Regions from separate parts of the Streptomyces sp. NBC_00872 genome, predicted to be linked through region 1. Evidence: riboswitches for the same ligand, from Rfam matches in the RefSeq annotation. Region 1 holds a riboswitch; each other region holds the start of a gene.

Region 1 (3,267 bases):
GTGGGTTGACGCCGCAGGCGTTGAGCCCGGAGACGGCCCAGCCGTTGGAGTCGGTGTTGGCGCCGAACATGGCGTTGAAGGCGCCGGAGTTGCTGACGAGTTTGCTCTTGAGGAAGGCCTTGGCCTGGCTGATGTCCGTATCGGTGTTCGGCACGCCGGAGGCGCAGAGGGCGGCCATGGAGGCGCCGGTCATGTCGATGTCGCTCGCGGCGGCGAGCTGGGCCGGGTTGCCCTCGGCCTTGCTGTAGTTCCAGCCGCCGTCGTTGTGCTGGTTGGCGCGGATCCGCGTGATCATCGCGTCCAGCAGAGCCTGCGGCACCCGCTGTCCGCCCGCCTGGGTTCTGGCGCCGCCGAGGGCGAGCGCGGCGAAGACCGTGCCGTTGTAGTTGGCGGACGGCCCGAAGTAACCGGTCTCCGCGGTCTGCCAGTAGGAGTAGATGTCCGCGATGAGATTGCGGGAGGCGGACACGCGCGCGGGATCGACGCCTGCCGCGTACGCGTTGAGCGTGCCGCGTTCGTAGTCGGTGACCACGGGCGAGGCGGACGGCCACCCGGCGGTGGCCAGGAGGTTCCGGTAGACGGTGCGGGCGTTCTTGGTGGCGTCGCCGCCCGGCGTGACGTCCACGGCGGCCGTGCCGGCCGCGGCGAAGGCGCTGAACACCCACTCGTTGGACAGACCGGCGCCCGCGTACGAACCGTCCGCGGCCTGGAGGGATTCGAGGTAGGCGACACCGTTGGTCTTCGAGGTGGCGATCTGCGCCGGGGTGGAGGTCGCGGCCGCGGGCGGCACCGTCAGGGCGAGAGCCCCCAGCGCCGCGGGGACGGCGAGCGCGACGCGGCGGGACGTGAGAGAACGGGACATGGCCTGCTCCTGGGATGAGGGACGCCGGCCTGGCACACCGTTCTCGCGGCGCAACGCCGGAGACGGGCGGGGCCGCCGTCCGGACGCGTGGTACGGCTTCCTGTGTCTCGCCGCCATATGGGCATTCGGGCTCGGGACAGCCCCCGCCGTCCCATACCGCTGCGCGTCAGCCCCGGATTCCCACCGGGTTCCCCCACATGGCAGCCCCGGACGCTACCCGAGGGATCACCGGCCCGCCAGACGCCCCGGCCGCCGCCCGCCGCAGGGGGAACGGACGCGGTCCAGGCCGCCTTGACGCTGTCTTCACAGGCGTGTTCCAATCCGGCTGATAAGCGAGCAGCTCCAGGGGAAGCCGGTCGGAATCCGGCGCTGACCCGCAACCGTAGGCCCGACGCAGCACGGGCGAGCCGGACTGCCTGGAGCGCTGGATCAGCGAGAAACGCCGTCGCGGACTACGGCGTGGTTCGATCGGCCTCCCCATGACATGAGCCGTGTGACGGGGGTCTTTTCACCACGCGCGAGCCGCCCGGACAACACGAGGGGCCGTGGTGGGGACCGCACAGGGAGCAGACCGGCGCGACGCCGGGCGGAGACGACCGGTGTCGCTGATATCGGCGGCCCTTCTCGCCTTCGGTGCCGCCATGGCGTTCGTCACGGGAACGCCCCTCGCGGCGGCCGACCCCGTCGGGGACTGCACGGCCACCAGGGGCGCGGTGGTCGCCGTCGACTTCGGGCCCTTCGGCGGCACGGTCGAGCGGGGCTGCGACACCACCCCCACCACCGGCTACGAGCTTCTGCACGAGGGCGGGTTCACCACGGAGGGCACCGAGCACGACGGCCCCGCCTTCATCTGCCGTATCGGTTCCGGATCCTTCAACTCCGGTACGCGGTACCCGACTCCCGACAAGGACGACTGTGTACTGACGCCGCAGGCCACCGCCTACTGGTCGTACTGGATCGCCTCGCCCGGACAGGACGAGTGGTCCTACAGCCCGCTCGGCGCCATGGACCGCGAGCCCGAGGCGGGCGATGTCGACGCGTGGGTGTTCGGCGGCACGGATGTCGGCGGCACCACCGGCAGACCCAGCTTCACGCCGGATGAGGTACGCGCCGGTGGCGGCGGCCCGTCCGAGCCCAGCGGCCCCCCGACCCTTCCCGCGGGTGAGGTGGACATTCCCGCCGCCGCCCGGTGGCTGACGGGCCGGCTCACGGACGGCGAGCGGGTCGTCGACGAGGGCGCCGACAGTCCGAACCACCTCCTGACGACCGAGGCCGCCTACGCCCTCGCGGCGTCCGGCGGCGGGAGCGGCCGTCTCGACAAGGTCACGGCGTTCCTCACGGCCAGTACCGACGCCTACGCCTATCCCGGCGGCGAGGACGCCCCGCCCGACGCGACCGCCGCCGCCCGGCTGGCCCTGCTCGCCGAGATCACCGGAGGCGACCCGCGTGCCTTCGCGGGCCATGACCTGCTCGGCGATCTGGTGGAGAACGTCTGCGCGGCCGGTCCCGAGTCCGGCGGTCCGGCGCCCGGCTGCACGGCGAAGGGCGACTTCCCCGGTGCCTCGTACGCCGACGGGCAGGCGCTCGCCGTGCTGGCCGTGGTGCGCGGCGGTCTTCGTCCCCCGGCCGGGACCGTGGAGCGGCTGACCCAGCTCCAGTGCCAGGACGGCGGTATCACCAGCATCCTGATCCGTCCGGGTGAGTACTGCGACGGCGATCCCGCGACCACCGGGCTCGTCGCCCTTGTCCTGGACAAGGCGGGCGGCCGGGCCGACGCCGTCGGCAGGGCCCGCGCGTATCTCAGGAAGGCCCAGCGCCAGGACGGCGGCTTCCCCGGCTACACCGGCTCCGCCACCGGCAGTGTGACCGCCACCGCCTACGCGGCCCAGGCGCTGCGCGCCCTCGGTGACACGGACCGGGCGGACGCCGCCGTCTCCTGGCTGTCCGCACGGCAACTCCCGGACGGCGGCTTCGGATTCGAGGAAGGGGCCTCGGACGCGGCCCTCTATCCGACCGCCCCCGCCGTACTCGCCGGCGTGGACACCAGCCTGGTGACCCTGACCACGGAGCGGCCCGAACCCACCCGGCCGCCGACCACCCCGCCGACGGCTCCCCCCACCACCCCGCCCGGCGCGGGCCCGGACCTGAAGAAGGGCGTCGCGTACCTGACCGGCCCGGACCGTCTCAAGCAGGGGCGGTACTACACGGCAGGCGGCGGCCGGGCGGACTTCGGTCTCACCATCGACGGCGCCTTCGCGCTGGCCGCGACCGGCCACGACAACAACGCCCTGCGCGGCATCGTCGACTTCCTCGACAAGCGCGGCGAGGACCCCGAGGGCCGTACGGTCCACGACTGGACGGGCGTCGGCACCGAGTACGCCGCGGGCGGATCGATCGGCAAGACC
Region 2 (3,267 bases), 5.7 Mb from region 1:
CGAGCGGCTGGTCGTCGCGGACGAACGACCATGCCAGCATGGTGACGGGTCCGGTGAGCATGCCCTTGACGGGGCGCCCGGTGAGCGACTGGGCGTAGGAGGTCCAGCGCACCGTCATCGGCTCGGGACGGGAGATGTCGCCGGCGAGGACCGGCGGGCGGACGTAGCGGGTGCCGTAGGACTGGACCCAGCCGTGCTGGGTGGCCAGGTAGCCGGTGAGCTGTTCGGCGAAGTACTGGACCATGTCGTTGCGTTCGGGCTCGCCGTGCACCAGGACGTCGATGCCCGTCTTCTCCTGGAAGGCGATGACCTCGTTGATCTCGGCCTTGATGCGCTCCTCGTATCCGGCGGTGTCGATACGTCCCGTGCGCAGCGCGGCGCGGGCCGTGCGCAGGTCATCGGTCTGCGGGAACGAGCCGATGGTGGTCGTCGGCAGCAGCGGCAGCTTGAGATGGGCGCGCTGGGCGATCGCACGCTCCGTGTAGGGCTGGGAGCGGCGGCCGTCGGCGTCGGTGACGGCGGCGGTCCTGGCCCGTACGGCCGGGTCGCGGGTGATCGGGGAGTTCGTCCGGGAGGCGAGGTCGGCGCGGTTGGCCGCGATCTCGGCGGCGATGGTGCCGGTTCCCCGGGCCAGTCCCCTGGCCAGGGTGACGATCTCGGTGGTCTTCTGCACGGCGAAGGCGAGCCAGCGAAGGATCTGCGGGTCGATGTCCCGTTCGGCGGCCGTGTCGAGAGGTACGTGCAGGAGGGAGCAGGAGGCGGCCACATCGACCCGGTCGGCGAGCCCGAGGAGGGTGCCGAGGATGGACAGGGACTTCTCGTAGTCGTTGATCCAGATGTTGCGGCCGTTGACCACACCGGCGACGAGCCGCTTGCCGGGCAGTCCGCCCACCGAGGCCAGGGCGTCGAGGTTGGCCGCCGCGGCGTCGGTGAAATCGAGCGCCAGGCCCTCGATCGGGGCCTTCGCGAGGATGGGCAGGGCGTCACCGAGCCGGTCGAAGTAGGAAGCGGCGAGCAGCTTCGGGCGGTCGGTGAGGCCGCCGAGATCACGGTAGGCGCGTGCGGCGGCGTTCAGCTCGGCCGGGGTGCGGTCCTGGACGAGGGCGGGCTCGTCGAGCTGGACCCACTCCGCGCCGGCGGCGCGCAGGTCCGCGAGCACCTCGGCGTAGACCGGCAGCAGCCGGTCCAGCAGGGTGAGCGGTTCGAAGTCGGCGGCCACCCCGGGGGCGGGCTTGGCGAGCAGGAGATAGGTGACGGGGCCGACGAGCACCGGGCGGGCGGTGAGACCGAGCGCGAGGGCTTCCTTGAGCTCGGCGACCTGCTTGGCGGAGTCGGCGGTGAAGACCGTGTCGGGGCCGAGTTCGGGGACGAGGTAGTGGTAATTCGTGTCGAACCACTTGGTCATCTCCAGCGGCGCCACGTCCTGGGTGCCGCGGGCCATCGCGAAGTAGCCGTCGAGCGCGTCGGCCGAGACGGCGTCACGGTGCCGCGCCGGTACGGCACCGACCATGACGCTGGTGTCCAGGACATGGTCGTAGTACGAGAAGTCGCCGGTCGGCACCTCGTGGACGCCGGCGTCCGCCAGCTGCCGCCAGTTGGCCCGGCGCAGGCCGGCCGCCGTCTCCCGGAGGGCGTCGGCGGTGACGCGGCCCTTCCAGTACCCCTCGACGGCCTTCTTCAGTTCCCGGTTCGGGCCCTGGCGGGGGTAGCCGTACACGGTGGCCCGTGCTGCCGCGGCCGCGGACTTCGCTGTCACGGAAATCTCCTTCGCGAGATGTCTCCTTGGATCCCGGAGACGGGACGCGAGCGCGAAGGGGTGACGAACCGAGCGGCACAGTTCCGCGCCGTCGCGCGCGCCTGTCCGTCTGGTATGTACGCCGACCCGCCCACGAGGTCACCGGGATGGCCGCACGCGATCGTTCGCGTACGGGCAACGGGCAGGTCTTCGGACTCGTGGGCACATCTGCCGAGACAGATTCCTACTGGCCGTCGCTTCCCAGATCCGGCCCGGATCCAGTGCGTATGACGGCGGTCGTTCCCACTTACCGCTGCGGGGCAGTCCCGGATTCCCACCGGGTTCCCTCTTACGACGCGTCTGCCTGGCGGGCAGGGCGAACCAGCTGCACCAGCCAGGCTAGAGCGCGGGCAACCTCCTGGTCACCTCTGTTCACATTCCGGAATGTGACATGAGACACGCGGTCGATCCGGATAACTGTGCGTGACCGGGTGCGGGGCGTGACCGGGTGCGGAGCGGTCCCGGGCGGGCGGCCGTACGTGACCGGTGCCCCGGTCGGAGTGCCCCGGTCCGGCTCACGCGCTCGCGGGAGACGGCGCACGCCTGAACGGAGTCACGGCCTCCGGGCAGCAAGCACGGCGAGAGCCACACACAGGACGCCGATCCCCAGCGGGAGCAGCGGGAAGACCAGGATCACCGCCCACTCGACGAAGCCCTTCTCGACAACCGGGCTGGGGCCCAACAGCGTCTCCTCCACCACCACTGTCTCGCCCGGCCTGCCGTCGTAACGCACCGATACCTCGTCCTGTGTCCCGCCATCCACAGCGCGTCCGACACACACGACGTAGCTCGGCCCTCGCCCGCCCCCTTCCGAGTGGCACGACGAGATCTTGACGCGCTCCGTCTCGCCCGTCCGGCCGAGCTCGAAGACGCCGAAGGCGACCAGAAAGCTCGCCCATCCGAGAAAGATCGTCGCGATGACCGCCCACGCCCCAACAGTTACGACTCGACCGTAATCTCGCACTGGCAGGCTCGGCACTGTCCCAGCCTATGCGGGAGCCGTGGCTCGGGAGCACGCACGGACGACGTCGCGGACATCCGTATCCCTCGCGTCCCTTACGACGAGAAGACCAGGACCGGCTTTTGACGACTCGGCACCTGCGGAATTCGGTTGTCAGCCGGCGGGCAGGCTGACCACTCTGGGGCGTATGAGCGACAACGGACAGCCCGGAGCGGGCGAAGGACCGGAGGACGGGCCGGAGGACGGGCAGGGGCACGGACCGGGGCACGGGCCGGGGGACAGTCGGGGCGCAGGACCGGGGGACGGGTCGGGGGACGGGGCGACGGGACTCCTTGTGCCGCCGATCGACACGGCGCTGGTACGGCGGCTGGTCGGCACGCAGTTTCCCCGGTGGTCCGGGCTCCCCGTGAGGCCTGTCGCGGTCGGCGGGAACGACAACCGGACCTTTCACCTCGGTGACACCATGACCGTTCGGCTTCCCAGCGGTCCCGGGTACGCGGGGCAGGTCGGC
Region 3 (3,267 bases), 4.9 Mb from region 1:
ACCACCACCGGCAGCCGCGCGGCCCGCGCGATCCCCATGTTCACGATGTCGGTACGGCGCAGATTGATCTCGGCCGGACTGCCCGCGCCCTCGCAGATCACGGCGTCATAGGTGGAGCGCAGCTCCTCCAGGCACTCCAGGACGGGCCCGAGCAGCGCCTCGCGCCGTCCACCGCGCAGCGCCTGCCCCGAAGTCGCCCCGCCCGCGGACGAGTTCCCGGCAAGGGCGTTCCCCGTGGCGGAGTTCTCCGGCGCGGTCCCCTCGGCGCTGCCGAAGAACCCCCTGGCACTCAGCTCACCCACCGGCCGTCCCATCAGCACCACTTGGCTGCTGCGGTCACCGCCGGGCTTCAGCAGGACGGGATTCATCAGCGCGGTCGGCTCCACCCGGGCCGCCTGGGCCTGCATCGCCTGCGCCCGTCCGATCTCCGCGCCCTCGCGCGTCACGAACGAATTCAGCGACATGTTCTGCCCCTTGAAGGGCGCGACCTTCACCCCACGGCGCACCAGCCACCGGCAGATCCCCGCCGTGACGACGCTCTTGCCCGCGTCCGAGGTGGTCCCGGCCACCAGAAGGCCCCCGCCGCGCCCGCCCCGGCTCATCCACGTCCCTTTCCCGTGGCCGCCGTACGGCGGCGCGTGTCCGTGGTACGGCGGCGTATCGCGCCGTACGCGAACCGGCCTGCGACACAGACCGCGAGGGCGTATCCGCTCACCCGGCGCGACAGGCGCACGGCCCGCTCGATGTCGGCCGTATCCACGGGCCGCCCCTCGCCGTTCAGTACGGGCCGGTGCTCCACCCGTCCGCCGTACGCGAGCGTCCCGCCGAGCCGTACGCCCAGCGCGCCCGCGAACGACGCCTCCACCGGGCCCGCGTTGGGGCTCGGATGCTTCCGCGCGTCCTGCCGTACCGCCCGCAGGGCCGCGCGCGGATCGCCGCCCGCCGCGGCGGCCAGCGCGGCGGTCAGCCGGGCCCCCGGCCAGCCGGCCAGGTCGTCGAGCCGGGCCGACGCCCAGCCGAACCGGCGGTACCGGGGGGACCTGTGGCCCACCATCGCGTCCAGCGTGTTCACGGCCCGGAATCCCACCAGCCCCGGCACCCCCGCGATCGCCCCCCACACCAGCGCGCCCACGACGGCGTCGGAGGTGTTCTCGGCGACGGACTCCACGACGGCGCGGGCGAGTTGCTGTCCGTCCAGTGCCTGCGGATCGCGCCCGCACAGCCGCGGCAGCCGCTCCCTGGCCAGCTCGATGTCCCCGGCGGTGAGCGCCGCGCCGATGGCGCGTGCCTCCCGGCCGAGCGAGGTGCCGCCGACGACGGACCAGGTGGCCAGGGCGGTCAGCGCGACGGAGGCGGCAAGGCTGCTCCGTACGGCCCGCGTGGCCCGTGTTGCCCGTACGGTCTCCGTACCCCGCGCGGCGACGATCGCGAGCCCTGCGGCGCCTCCGGCGCACACCAGGGTGTGCAGCGTGCCCCAGCCGCGGTGGTCGTGCCAGAGCATCCGCTCGACGGCCCCCGCCGCCCGGCCGAACGCGGCCACCGGATGGCCCCGGCGCGGATCGGCGAACACCTGGTCGCCCAGCAGCCCCAGGGCCGCGCCGTAGGCGAAGACCCGCTCGGCGGCCGAACCGCCGCCGCGCACGACGGCAGAACCGCAGCCAGGCATGGCGAAATGTCCTCACTCAGGGTCCGCGCCCCGGCTCGACGTGGTGCGGCGGCGAGAGTTCCTGGCTCCCGGGAGAAGACTCCCGGTGACAGTGGCGGGACCGCGCCGGATTCGCACCGGCTTCCTCTTCTGCCGCCGTAAATGGCCCCGGCAGTCCACCACGCCCCGCGAACAGCCGTCAACTCATCGCTGACCTGCGACGGGACAGTGTGCGAAGCCCCACATCGGCGGGTGGACCCGGGTCAGGCGACGATCAGCCAGATCCCGTACGCCACGGCCCCGGCGCACAGGGCGAAGCAGGCGTACGCGCCCGTGCGCGCCAGAGCCAGGGAGCCCGGCTCCCGCTTGGCGAGACCCACGACGCCCAGGGTGAACAGACCCACGAGGGCGACGGTCGCCACGAGACTGACCCCGAAGACCGCGCCGAGCGCTGCCCAGTCGATTTTCATACGTTCGCTCTTCCTTGGACCGTGGGGGGTTCAGACCGTGGCGGTGCGGGCGGGCTCACCGGAGCCGCCCGGAGGGGACGGAATGGTGGTCGACAGATCGTGCCCGGCACCGGCACCGGCACCGGCCGCTGTCGTGGTCGACGTGGTGACGGCCGTGATGCCGTCGGCCAGGATCCCGGCCTCGTCCTCGTCGACGTCGGTGACATTGGTGTGGTCGACCGGGCGGCGGCGCGAGGCGAGCCAGATGGCGCCGGAGAAGGCGAGGAGCAGTGCGGCGACCACCGAGACGCCCCAACTTCCCTGACCGGTCAGGAACTCCGCGCAGGCCGCGACCAGACCCGCGGCGGGCAGGGTCAGTCCCCAGGCGACGAACATCCGGGTGGCGGTGGACCAGCGGACCACACCCCCCTTGCGGCCGAGGCCCGCGCCCATCACGGCGCCGGAGCAGGACTGGGTGGTGGAGAGCGAGAAGCCGAGGTGCGAGGAGGCGAGGATGACGGTCGCGGCGCTGGTCTGGGCCGCGAAGCCCTGCTGCGGCCCGAGATCGGTGAGACCGGTGCCCATGGTGCGGATGATGCGCCAGCCGCCGAGGTACGTACCGAGCGCGATCGCCGTGCCCGCGGAGACGATGACCCACAGCGGGGGGTTGGAGCCGGGGGAGAGGACACCGCCGGTGACGAGCGCGAGCGTGATGACGCCCATGGTCTTCTGCGCGTCGTTGGTGCCGTGCGCCAGGGAGACCAGACCGGCGGAGGCGATCTGGCCCGCGCGGTAGCCCTTGGCGGTGGCCTTGTCGTCCGTGCGGCGGCCGATACGGTACGTCAGTCTGGTGGCGAGCAGCGCCGCGAGACCGGCGACGACCGGCGCGGCGAGCGCGGGGATCAGCACCTTGGTGATGACCACACCGCCGTTGACCCCGGAGGTGCCGACGGACATCAGGGTGGCGCCGATCAGTCCGCCGAAGAGGGCGTGGGAGGAGCTCGACGGGAGACCGACGAGCCAGGTGAGCAGATTCCAGAGGATGGCGCCGACGAGCGCCGCGAAGATCACTTCTGTCCGGATGCCGTTCTCGTTGATGAGCCCGCCGGAGATCGTTCTGGCGACCTCCACGGAGAGGAACGCGCCGACCAGATTCAGCACGGCGGACATGGC

What was found. Region 1 has a riboswitch for cobalamin ahead of OG214_RS08965 (prenyltransferase/squalene oxidase repeat-containing protein). Riboswitches for the same ligand answer to the same signal wherever they lie in the genome.
Region 2: linked by a shared signal. The riboswitch ahead of metE (5-methyltetrahydropteroyltriglutamate--homocysteine S-methyltransferase) and the one ahead of OG214_RS08965 (prenyltransferase/squalene oxidase repeat-containing protein) in region 1 are both predicted to bind cobalamin.
Region 3: linked by a shared signal. The riboswitch ahead of OG214_RS29775 (cobalamin biosynthesis protein) and the one ahead of OG214_RS08965 (prenyltransferase/squalene oxidase repeat-containing protein) in region 1 are both predicted to bind cobalamin.

The regions. Positions count from the first base shown of each region.
Region 1 covers NZ_CP108806.1:2,078,807-2,082,073, reverse strand. The annotation lists gene OG214_RS08970 (hypothetical protein) at 1-862, opposite strand, end outside; cobalamin riboswitch at 982-1,056, opposite strand; cobalamin riboswitch at 1,153-1,297, shown strand; gene OG214_RS08965 (prenyltransferase/squalene oxidase repeat-containing protein) at 1,411-3,267, shown strand, end outside.
Region 2 covers NZ_CP108806.1:7,748,171-7,751,437, forward strand. The annotation lists gene metE (5-methyltetrahydropteroyltriglutamate--homocysteine S-methyltransferase) at 1-1,756, opposite strand, end outside; cobalamin riboswitch at 1,919-2,136, opposite strand; gene OG214_RS33200 (hypothetical protein) at 2,349-2,774, opposite strand; gene OG214_RS33205 (aminoglycoside phosphotransferase family protein) at 2,944-3,267, shown strand, end outside.
Region 3 covers NZ_CP108806.1:6,969,184-6,972,450, forward strand. The annotation lists gene OG214_RS29770 (cobyric acid synthase) at 1-602, opposite strand, end outside; gene OG214_RS29775 (cobalamin biosynthesis protein) at 599-1,666, opposite strand; cobalamin riboswitch at 1,702-1,833, opposite strand; gene OG214_RS29780 (hypothetical protein) at 1,909-2,115, opposite strand; gene OG214_RS29785 (inorganic phosphate transporter) at 2,146-3,267, opposite strand, start outside.